One region of the Rhodococcus sp. NPDC059179 genome, then DNA from elsewhere that is predicted to be linked to it. Evidence: riboswitches for the same ligand, from Rfam matches in the RefSeq annotation. Region 1 holds a riboswitch; each other region holds the start of a gene.
The links. Region 1 has a riboswitch for cobalamin ahead of ACFXMV_RS07265 (ABC transporter substrate-binding protein). Riboswitches for the same ligand answer to the same signal wherever they lie in the genome.
Positions count from the first base shown of each region.

Region 1 (3,199 bases):
CAGGCCCGCACCGATCCCGAGCACGGTGACCAGCACCACCCCGAAGCCTGCACCGGCGGACACGCCGAGCAGATAGGGGTCCGCGAGCGGATTGCGCGTGACCGCCTGGGCGAGCGCGCCGCCGACCGCGAGGGCGGCCCCGACGACCGCCGCGGTGAGCGCCCGCGGCAGCCGGGAGTCGATCACGATCCGCTCACGCGCCTCGGACCACCAGGACACGAAGACCCCGCCGCTGAGCCGGTGCCCGACGATCGCCCACACGTCGCCGACCGGTATCCGGACCGAACCGAACGAGACGGCGAGGGCGATCGACATCAGCAGGGCCGCGACGAGCCCGGCCAGGAGCAACGGCAGCGTCAGCCGGGGTTCGACGCGGACCGCGGTCGTCATCCCTTGCCGCCGAACACATCAGGGTGCAACGCCCTGGCGATCGTCTCGACCGAGGTGACCATCCGCGGGCTCTCGAAGAAGTCGTCGAGCGGCACCACGATGATCCGGTCGTTGCGGACCGCGGGCGTCGCCGACGCGATGGGCTGGCTGCGCAGGTACGCCAGCTTCTGCGCCACGGGAGCGTTGCCGTAGTCGAGCACGACAATGGCCTCCGGTGCGCGCTCACCGACCGTCTCCCACGTCGTCGTCGTGTAGGGCTTGCGACCCTCGGACGTGATGTTTCTGGCACCGGCGTACTCGGCGATGAGATTGCCGATCCCCACCCCGCCGATCGACAGCGGTTCCGCCTCGCCGCCGTCGTAGAAGAACGTGGGTACCGGCTGGGCGCCAGCTGCGGCGAGGGCCGACCGGACCCGTTCGAGGGGCTCGGTGACGCGACCGGTGAGCGCCGCGGCCTCCGTTTGAGCGCCGAGCAGCTCACCGAGCTGAGCGAAGTCGTTCTCCAGCAAGCCGATCGACGGGAAGCCGTTACCGCAATACTCGGAGAACAGGAACGTCGCGATGCCCTCCTTCTCCAGCTCGTCCCTGTCGCGCCCCTCCTTGGGGTCGAAGGCGCTGCGCATCCCGCCGACGACGAGATCGGGTTCGAGATCGCGAATCTGTTCGGCCGAGGGGTACTCCCTGGCAAGGCTCGGGATCTTCCGGAACTGTTCCGCGGTCTCCGGCAACGGGTTCGACTCGCCGTACCCCATTCCGACGATCCGGTCACCGACGCCCATCAGGATGAGCGTCTCGGTGACGTGGTCGTTCATGGAGACGATCCGTTGCGGCGGTGCGTCGAACGTGGCGGGGCGCTCACAGTTGGTGATGTGCACGGGTTGCGCGAAGGCCGAGGCCTCCGCACGCTCGGCGCCGGCGTCACCCTTTGAGCAGCCGGTGAGCGCGAGGGTGAGAACGAGTGCGACCGAAGCGATTCCGCGTCGCTTACAGGTGGGATTCAAGGCAGACCTCTGGTTCTTGGGTCGCCGAAGACGGTTCCAGCGCGAAGGGCCCCGCGCAATGTCGGGTGCCGCCCCACTGGACTTTCCGTTTCGTAGACCACGACGAATGGGAGTCTCATGACGATCGGCAGGTAATCGGGCTTGTCGCGTATGCGATCTACCGTTGCGGGTCAGCGCCGGATTTTGACCGGACTTCCCCTGCGCGAAGGTCAGTAGTGCTCCTGCAGTATGCACGAGCACCGGCGGAGCTCAGAGCGGGCTCTCCAGCAACGGGTGCTCGATGCCGATCCAGCCGCCGATCAGCCCGAGAGTGCCGAGCACCCACAGGGTTCCGATCACGATGGCGAACGTCAGGAACGCGGACAGCGCCTTGACCACCACCGACTGGCGGGCGAACCAGGCCATGAACCGGTCGTAGCGCTCCCGGGCGAACCGCAGCAGCCGGTGCGCCCAGGCGAACTCCGAGGCGAGAATGCCGAGCCCGGCGAACACGATCAGCCAGCCCGGGCCCGGATACGGGATCGCGATGATGCCGACGGCGAGGACGAGACCACCGATCACTCCGACGCAGATCCGGTAGGCCAGGTTCAGTCCGGGACTGCCCGCGATGCGTCGCCGCAGGCGCATCCATCGATTCTCAGTCGTCGGCACGCGGCCAACACTACCGAGGGCCGGCCCCAGGCGCCGGAGGCCGAACCACTGCCCGCCAGGCCTCGACGGCCAGAAGCCCCACACACACAGGCACAAGAAAAAGGGCCGCCGCGAAACTCTCGCGACGACCCTTGTCTTTGTGGTCCCGGCTGGGATCGAACCAGCGACCTTCCGCGTGTGAAGCGGACGCTCTCCCACTGAGCCACGGGACCTCAGCCGCGCGCTGAACTCTCGCGGCCGGACGGGATGGAACATTAACACGACTTCCGCGGAAGTGAAAAACCGCCTATGTACCCGCCCCCGCCGCCCGCTGCGCCTGGCCTGCGAGCGACTCGAGAAGGCCCTCCGGCCCAGGCAAAGCCCACCACCCGATCGACGTTTCCGCCACTGAGCTGGCGATTTGTGACTACACACCCCGTGGGCTAATGTTTCATCTCGCACCACGGAGGCAGCAACGCAGCCCCCGGAAGTGCAATGCGGATGTAGCGCAGTGGTAGCGCATCACCTTGCCAAGGTGAGGGTCGCGGGTTCGAATCCCGTCATCCGCTCTCGAGGTTGGACTCGACCTTGACGGTGGAGTGGCCGAGTGGTGAGGCAACGGCCTGCAAAGCCGTGCACACGGGTTCGATTCCCGTCTCCACCTCGCGCGATTAGCTCAGCGGGAGAGCGCTTCCCTGACACGGAAGAGGTCACTGGTTCAATCCCAGTATCGCGCACGAAGAAAAGGCACCCGGTCGGGTGCCTTTTCTGTTCGCACTCTCGGACCTGCACAATGGGTCCGGAAGGGCATGCACAATGCGGATGTAGCGCAGTGGTAGCGCATCACCTTGCCAAGGTGAGGGTCGCGGGTTCGAATCCCGTCATCCGCTCGAGATAGGCCGGACAGATCCGGCATCCCGCGCGATTAGCTCAGCGGGAGAGCGCTTCCCTGACACGGAAGAGGTCACTGGTTCAATCCCAGTATCGCGCACCAAATCGAAAGCCCCGGCCGGGTAGGCCGGGGCTTTCGTCGTATCGGGGCAGCGGCGCACACCCAGGCTGAACACCGGATGAACTCCGTCTCGGGTCCGGCATGTCGAGTTGAACGCCTGTCCACAGTCGGGTTTGCTTCTGCGGATCCCGTACCGATACGACCCCGAGGACCCGTGATGGAGTTC
Region 1 covers NZ_JBHZBV010000002.1:493,953-497,151, forward strand. The annotation lists gene ACFXMV_RS07260 (FecCD family ABC transporter permease) at 1-315, opposite strand, end outside; gene ACFXMV_RS07265 (ABC transporter substrate-binding protein) at 387-1,391, opposite strand; cobalamin riboswitch at 1,500-1,650, opposite strand; gene ACFXMV_RS07270 (TIGR02611 family protein) at 1,641-2,018, opposite strand; tRNA gene ACFXMV_RS07275 (tRNA-Val) at 2,183-2,254, opposite strand; tRNA gene ACFXMV_RS07280 (tRNA-Gly) at 2,519-2,590, shown strand; tRNA gene ACFXMV_RS07285 (tRNA-Cys) at 2,615-2,685, shown strand; tRNA gene ACFXMV_RS07290 (tRNA-Val) at 2,687-2,758, shown strand; tRNA gene ACFXMV_RS07295 (tRNA-Gly) at 2,840-2,911, shown strand; tRNA gene ACFXMV_RS07300 (tRNA-Val) at 2,941-3,015, shown strand; gene ACFXMV_RS07305 (metallophosphoesterase) at 3,188-3,199, shown strand, end outside.

Region 2 (3,199 bases), 320 kb from region 1:
GGATCAGGTGGTCGACAAGGGTGGCGTGCGCACGGCGCTTGGCCTGGGTGCCCTCACCCGGATCGTTCACCAGGAACGGATAGATCAGCGGCAGGTCGCCGAGCGCCGCATCAGTGCCGCAGGACGCGGACATGCCGAGCGTCTTGCCTGGCAGCCACTCGAGGTTTCCGTGCTTGCCGAGGTGCACCACCGCGTCGGCGCCGAAGCCGCCCTCGTCCTGTCGGGCGGCCAGCCAGCGGTAGGCGGCCAGGTAGTGATGGCTCGGAGGCAGGTCCGGATCGTGATAGATGGCAACGGGATTCTCGCCGAACCCGCGGGGCGGCTGCACCATCAGGACCACGTTGCCGACCTTCATCGCGGCGATGACGATCTCGCCGTCGGGGTCGGCCGACCGGTCCACGTACAGCTCGCCCGGTGCAGCACCCCAGTGCTTCTCGACGCCCTCGCGGAGCTCCTGCGGCAACGTGGCGAACCACTGCCGGTAGCGGGCCGCGGAGATGCGGATCGGGTTGCCCTCCAACTGCTCCGCGGTCAGCCAGTCGGGGTCCTGCCCGCCTGCCGCGATGAGCGCATGGATCAGCGCGTCACCGTCCTGGGCGGCCAGACCGGGCAGTGCGTCGTCTCCGTCGACCGGCCCGAGATCGTATCCGGCTGCCCGCATCTCGGTGAGCAACGCGATGGCGCTCGCGGGAGTGTCCAGGCCGACGGCGTTGCCGATGCGGGCGTGCTTGGTGGGGTACGCGGAGAGCATCAGCGCGATCCGCTTGTCGGCGAGTGGGATGTGCCGCAGCCGCGCGTGCCGCACCGCGATGCCCGCGACCCGGGCCGCCCGCTCCGGGTCGGGCACGTAGGCGGTGAGGCCGTCGGCGTCGATCTCCTTGAACGAGAACGGAACCGTGATCAGCCGGCCGTCGAACTCGGGCACCGCGACCTGCGTCGCGACGTCCATCGGGGAGAGCCCGTCGTCGTTGGATTCCCACGCCTCGCGGCTGCTGGTCAGGCACAGGCCCTGCAGGATCGGCACGTCGAGCGCGGCCAGCTCGGTGACGTCCCAGGCCTCGTCGTCCTCCCCCGCCGACGCACTCGCGGGCTTGGTGCCACCCGCGGCGAGCACGGTCACGACCATCGCGTCGACCGTGCCGAGGATCGCGAGCAGCTCCGGCTCGGCGGTCCGCAGCGAGGCGCAGAAAATCGGCAACGCCCGCGCGCCGCGCTCCTCGATCGCCCGGCACAGCGCCTCGACGTACTCGGTGTTGCCCGCCAGGTGCTGCGCCCGGTAGTACAGCACCGCCACGACCTGTGAGTCCTTTTGGTCCGCAGCGGGGCCAGAAGGACTCACGGGGGCGAAGCCCCACGTCGGGGTGTGCACCGGCGGCTCGAACCCGTGCCCGGTGAGCAGGACGGTGTCGGTGAGGAAGTGGTGCAGCTGCAGCAGGTTCTGCGGGCCGCCCTCGGCCAGGTAGGAGTGCGCCTCGGCGGACACGCCGCCGGGCACCGTCGAGTGCTCCATCAGCTCGGCATCGGGGGCGAGCTCGCCGCCGAGTACCACCGTCGGCAGGCCCGCGGCGAGGACGGCGTCGAGGCCGTCCTCCCAGGCGCGGCGACCGCCGAGGATGCGCACCACCACCATTTCGACCCCGTCGAGCAGGCCCGGCAGGTCATCCACCAGGAGCCGGGACGGGTTCGCCCAGCGGTACGCGGCGCCGCTCGCTCGGGCACTGAGCAGATCGGTGTCGGACGTCGACAGCAGCAGGATCACGGGTATGGCCTCCTCGGGGTTTTCGCGCCCCATTCGGTTCGAAACGGCAGCGGTGGAGGGTCTGGCTTCCCGGGCCCGCAGCAGCGGGCGGTCGGGTGACAGTGGCGCGACCGCACCGGATTCTCACCGGTTTCCTCTCGAGCTGCCGCAAGCGCCGCTGATGCTACCGGTGCCGGGACGTAACCTGGTGACGATGCCCGCTGAACAGACCACACCCGACCGGTCCCGCCCCGACGCCTGCCCCGGAGCCCTCCAGGTGCACCAGGCGGCGGACGGCGCGCTGGCCAGGGTGCGGCTGCCCGGCGGGTTCCTCGAACCCACCCAGCTTCAGGCGCTGGCGGAGGCGGCCCGCGAGCTCGCGGCCGGCGAGCTGGAGCTCACCTCGCGCGGCAACGTGCAGCTGCGCGCGGTCACCGATCCCGGCCGGTTCGCGGAGCTGCTGGCCGAGATCGGCCTGCTCCCCTCGGCCACCCACGAACGGGTCCGCAACATCCTTGCGAGTCCCCTCTCCGGGCGGATCGGTGGACTCGTCGACGTCCGCGACTGGGTGCGCGACCTCGACCGCGGCCTCTGCGCCGACCCCGCGTTGGCGCAGCTGCCGGGCCGGGTGATGTTCTCCCTCGACGACGGACGCGGCGACGTCTCCGGGCTGTCCGCGGACCTCGGGCTGCATGCCGTCGGCGCCGATGACGTGGCGTTGGTCCTGGCAGGCCGGGACTCCGGTGGCCGGATTGCCGCGTCGGACGGGGTTCCCGTGCTGCTCGAGGCCGCCCGGCACCTGCTCGACATCCGCGGGGACCGGTGGCGGCTGCACGAGATCGACGGCGGCGCCGAGCAGATCCTGAAGCGCCTGGGCCTGCGCGACGCGGCGCCCGTCGACCTGCCCCGCGGCGACACCGGACCGATCGGCTGGCTCGACCACGACGACGGCGGCGTGACCCTCGCGGCGGGCCTCGCGCTTGGGACGATCACCGCGCGCACAGCAGAGTTCCTGGCCGCCGTCGACAAGCCGTTGGTCGTCACGCCCTGGCGGTCGCTGCTGCTGTGTGACCTCGACGAATGGACCGCGGAACAGGTGGTTCGGGTGCTCGCGCCGATGGGCCTGATCTTCGACGCCGCCTCGCCGTGGCTGCAGGTCAGCGCCTGCACAGGAAGCCCCGGTTGCGCCAAGTCCCTCGCCGACGTCCGCGGCGACCTCGGTGCGGCCATGGAGGCCGGGGAGCTGCCGGCCGAGGGCAGGCAGCACTGGGTGGGCTGTGACCGCAAGTGCGGCAGGCCGAGTGGAGAGGTCACCGACGTGGTGGCCACCGGCGACGGCTACCGGGTGGACCGACCGACTCGCTGACCCCATATCGTGTGGCGCATGACCGACTACATCCGCGACGGCGCCGAGATCTACCGTCAGTCCTTCGCCACCATCAGGGCCGAGGCGGACCTGGA
Region 2 covers NZ_JBHZBV010000002.1:178,144-181,342, forward strand. The annotation lists gene cobN (cobaltochelatase subunit CobN) at 1-1,759, opposite strand, end outside; cobalamin riboswitch at 1,796-1,933, opposite strand; gene cobG (precorrin-3B synthase) at 1,953-3,104, shown strand; gene ACFXMV_RS05805 (precorrin-8X methylmutase) at 3,123-3,199, shown strand, end outside.
Region 2: another riboswitch for cobalamin. It lies ahead of cobN (cobaltochelatase subunit CobN); the one in region 1 lies ahead of ACFXMV_RS07265 (ABC transporter substrate-binding protein).

Region 3 (3,199 bases), on a different contig from region 1:
AGCGCGGCGAGGAGGTCATGGAGGCCCTGTTCCGTGCCCACTTCACCGACGGCCGGGTGGTGGACGACCGCGAGGAACTCGTCGCGATCGCCGCCGAGACCGGGCTGGACGCGTCCGCGATCCGCGCGGAGCTCGACGGGGACGCCGCGGCAGAGCGGGTGCGGGCTGACATCGAGGAGGCGCGTCTGCTCGGCGTGACCGGCGTGCCGTTCTTCGCCGCCAACCGGGCGATCGGCGTCTCGGGCGCGCAGCCCGTCGAGGTGTTCACCCAGCTGCTCGAGCAGGCCTACGCGCAGTCCGGCGCGATCGTCTCGCTCGGCGGCGACGACAACGCGAGCTGCGCCGACGACTCCTGCGCGGTCTAACGACCGAAGTGCCGTCGGGCGTCGGCTCCCAGCAGCAGCGCGAGCCCGGCGACCACCGCGATCAGGTGGACGGTCCGGGCCGCAGCGATGACGATCGCCGCGACCGTGACGTCTGCGGCGTCGAATCCGTTCGCCGACAACAGCCAGGCCGCCGGTTCGACGACCAGCGACCCGATCCCCACCGTCCCGAGGCCGATCAGCAGGGTCAGCCGGGCGGGATTCGATCCGCGCCGCATCGCGACGGCGAGCGCGAGCACCGCGCCGTAGACCGCCAGCCGGATCGCGCCCTGTGCTCCGACGGCCGCGGGACTCGCGTCGGCGCCCTCCAACACGCGGGCCGCCTGGGCGATCGCCTCGACGACCCCGGCGAGCAAGGCGACGCAGAGCAGGGTGAACGAGAGTTCCACCTGACGGGGAGGGCGGGTGCGGACTTCGGCGGCGGTCATGGCTGCGAGCCTGCCGCCCCGGCGCCGAGTCGCGCATCACCCCGTGGCGTGAATCCGGGCTCCCCCCACGGTATTAGCCCGCCGCCGATACTCCCGAATGTCACATTGGTTCAACTCAGTCGAACCAATGTGACATTCGGGAGGTCGAGCGGCGCTGTGGCCTCTAGCGCGCCGTGAGTGAATCCGCCTGCGAGGTCAGCCGGTTCGACCGCTCCGTGAGGAACGCGAACCCGAGGCCGAGCGCCAGCCACAGCGTGGCTTGGATCGTCAGCGACGAGATCCGGAAGTCCCACAGCAGGCTGGCCGGGAAGTCCGGGCCGACCTCGTCGATGTCCGGGAGCGCCAGGTATCCGATGCCGACGACCGCCAGGAAGGCGAGCAGTGGCGCCGCGATCCGGACGGTCAGGAACTCGTTCGCCGCCAGGACCTTCGCCACGTACGCGGCGATCGCCACCGCCGCGAGACCGAGCACCACCGTGGCGAGCCAGAGCAGGGTGCGGTTGTTGATGGTCTCCGGATCGCCGACCGCGGGTGGATTCGCCGGGTATTTGAAGAACGGCACCGCCTCGACAGCAAGCCAGCCGAGGCCGGCGAGCGCGAGGGCGAGGATCGGGCCGGACAGGCCGCTGACGCGCCGTGCGTAGTACGCGACCGCGGCAAACAGGGCACCGAGGGCCAGGCCCGCGAGGGTGGTCGCGAGGAACAGGCCGAACCGCTGCCCGTCGCGACTGACCAGCGGTTCCTCGGAGTCTCCGTGCGAATGCCCGCCGGTCGCGGCCTCGGTCGTGCCTGCGTCGTGCCCGTGCGCCTCCGTCGGGGCCGCCGCCGACTCCTCGATCGCGATGGCCGCGTCGATGTGCGGTTCACCGATCACGAACGCGACGGCTCCTGCGAGCAGGCCGGCGACGAAGCCGGCCAGCAGGCCGCGGATGAGGAGGTTCTTGAAGGTTCCGGTCAGTGGCACGGCAGGCCCAGCAGGTGGCGACCGTCATGCATCAGTTCGTGCATGTACATGCCGGTGCGCGAGACCGCACCCTGATCGAAACCGACCAGGTAGAGGGTCAGCATCGCGAGCAGGACCACGCCCGCGATGATCATCGCGATGCCGACCGAATCGGTCGCCGTGCTGGGGGTGTGTACGAGTGCCATTGGTTCCTCCTGGGATTCCGCGTCCCCTAAAAGCCCATGCGATGGCCCCGGTATCTGGCTGTCGAGGGTGTGCCTCGAACACAGTGGCGCGACCGCTCCGGACTCTCACCGGATTCCCGTCAACCATCGCTATTACCAGCGCACTGTCGCACTGACACGACGGTGGTGTCAATGCGTCGGCGCGTCCCGGCCGGCCGAGACGTTCGCGCGCACTTCATCGGGCGGGCGGCGAGAGTTGACGTGACCGTTGCGCCGACAGTGATCGATGGGTCGGTGCGAATAGTGCAGCTGGCCAACTTCTACGGTCCCCGATCGGGCGGGCTGCGGACCGCGCTGCACAACTGGGGCGCCGGCTACTGCGACCGCGGGCACGAGGTGGTCCTGGTCGTCCCCGGCGAGCGTGACGCGGAGGAGGTGATGGCGAGCGGGGTCCTGCGGATCACGCTGGCGGCGCTTCCGCTACGCGCGGCCGTCACAACGGCTGTTGCTGCACTGCGGACGGTTGTCGGTGGAGAAGCAGGTCGATCGCAGCATCGACGCGGTCCGCTCTCTCGTGGCGCAGGGTCAGGACATCCGGCTGGTGATCGCGGGAGACGGACCCAGGCGAGAGGCCTTGCGGCACACGGCGAGGGGGTCGGCCGGTGCCCGCCGCGAATCGGCGCGGCTGCGGGCCGAGCAGTTCAGCTGGTCGGCGTCGGTTGACGGGATGCTGTCGGTGCTGGCGGGGAACTGACCGCGGGGGTGGTCAGGGCCCGTCGCAGCGCGGCCGCGACCCGGCCCATCGCCTCGGGACCCGAACGGCCGACCCCCACCATGTTCGCGAAGGAGTGGATCAGCCCGGGCTCGCGGACGTGTTGCACGTCGACCCCGGCCTCGCGGAGCTTCGCGGCGTAGGCGTCGCCCTCGTCGCGCAACGGGTCGAACCCTGCGGTCACCACGTAGGCCGGTGGCAGACCGGCAAGATCGCCGTAGATCGGGGATAGCAGCGGGTCCGTCCGATCCGCCCCGGCGGGCACGTAGCTGTTCTCGGCGAGGTCCATGAAGCGTTTGGTGAGGATGAATCCCGTCGCGAAGGTCGACCGGCTTGGCCGCTTCACGGCGAAATCCACCGCGGGATAGACCAGCAGCTGGAATGCAGGCGGGACCCCGACCTCCCCGCGCGCCGCGCGCTGGGCCAGCACCGCGGAGAGGTTTCCGCCCGCGCTGTCGCCGCCGACGGCGATGCGGTCCGGGTCGATG
Region 3 covers NZ_JBHZBV010000001.1:1,040,506-1,043,704, forward strand. The annotation lists gene ACFXMV_RS04885 (DsbA family protein) at 1-365, shown strand, start outside; gene ACFXMV_RS04890 (hypothetical protein) at 362-811, opposite strand; gene ACFXMV_RS04895 (CbtA family protein) at 975-1,775, opposite strand; gene ACFXMV_RS04900 (CbtB domain-containing protein) at 1,766-1,960, opposite strand; cobalamin riboswitch at 1,986-2,115, opposite strand; partial or broken gene ACFXMV_RS04905 (glycosyltransferase) at 2,234-2,594, shown strand; gene ACFXMV_RS04910 (alpha/beta hydrolase) at 2,641-3,199, opposite strand, start outside.
Region 3: another riboswitch for cobalamin. It lies ahead of ACFXMV_RS04900 (CbtB domain-containing protein); the one in region 1 lies ahead of ACFXMV_RS07265 (ABC transporter substrate-binding protein).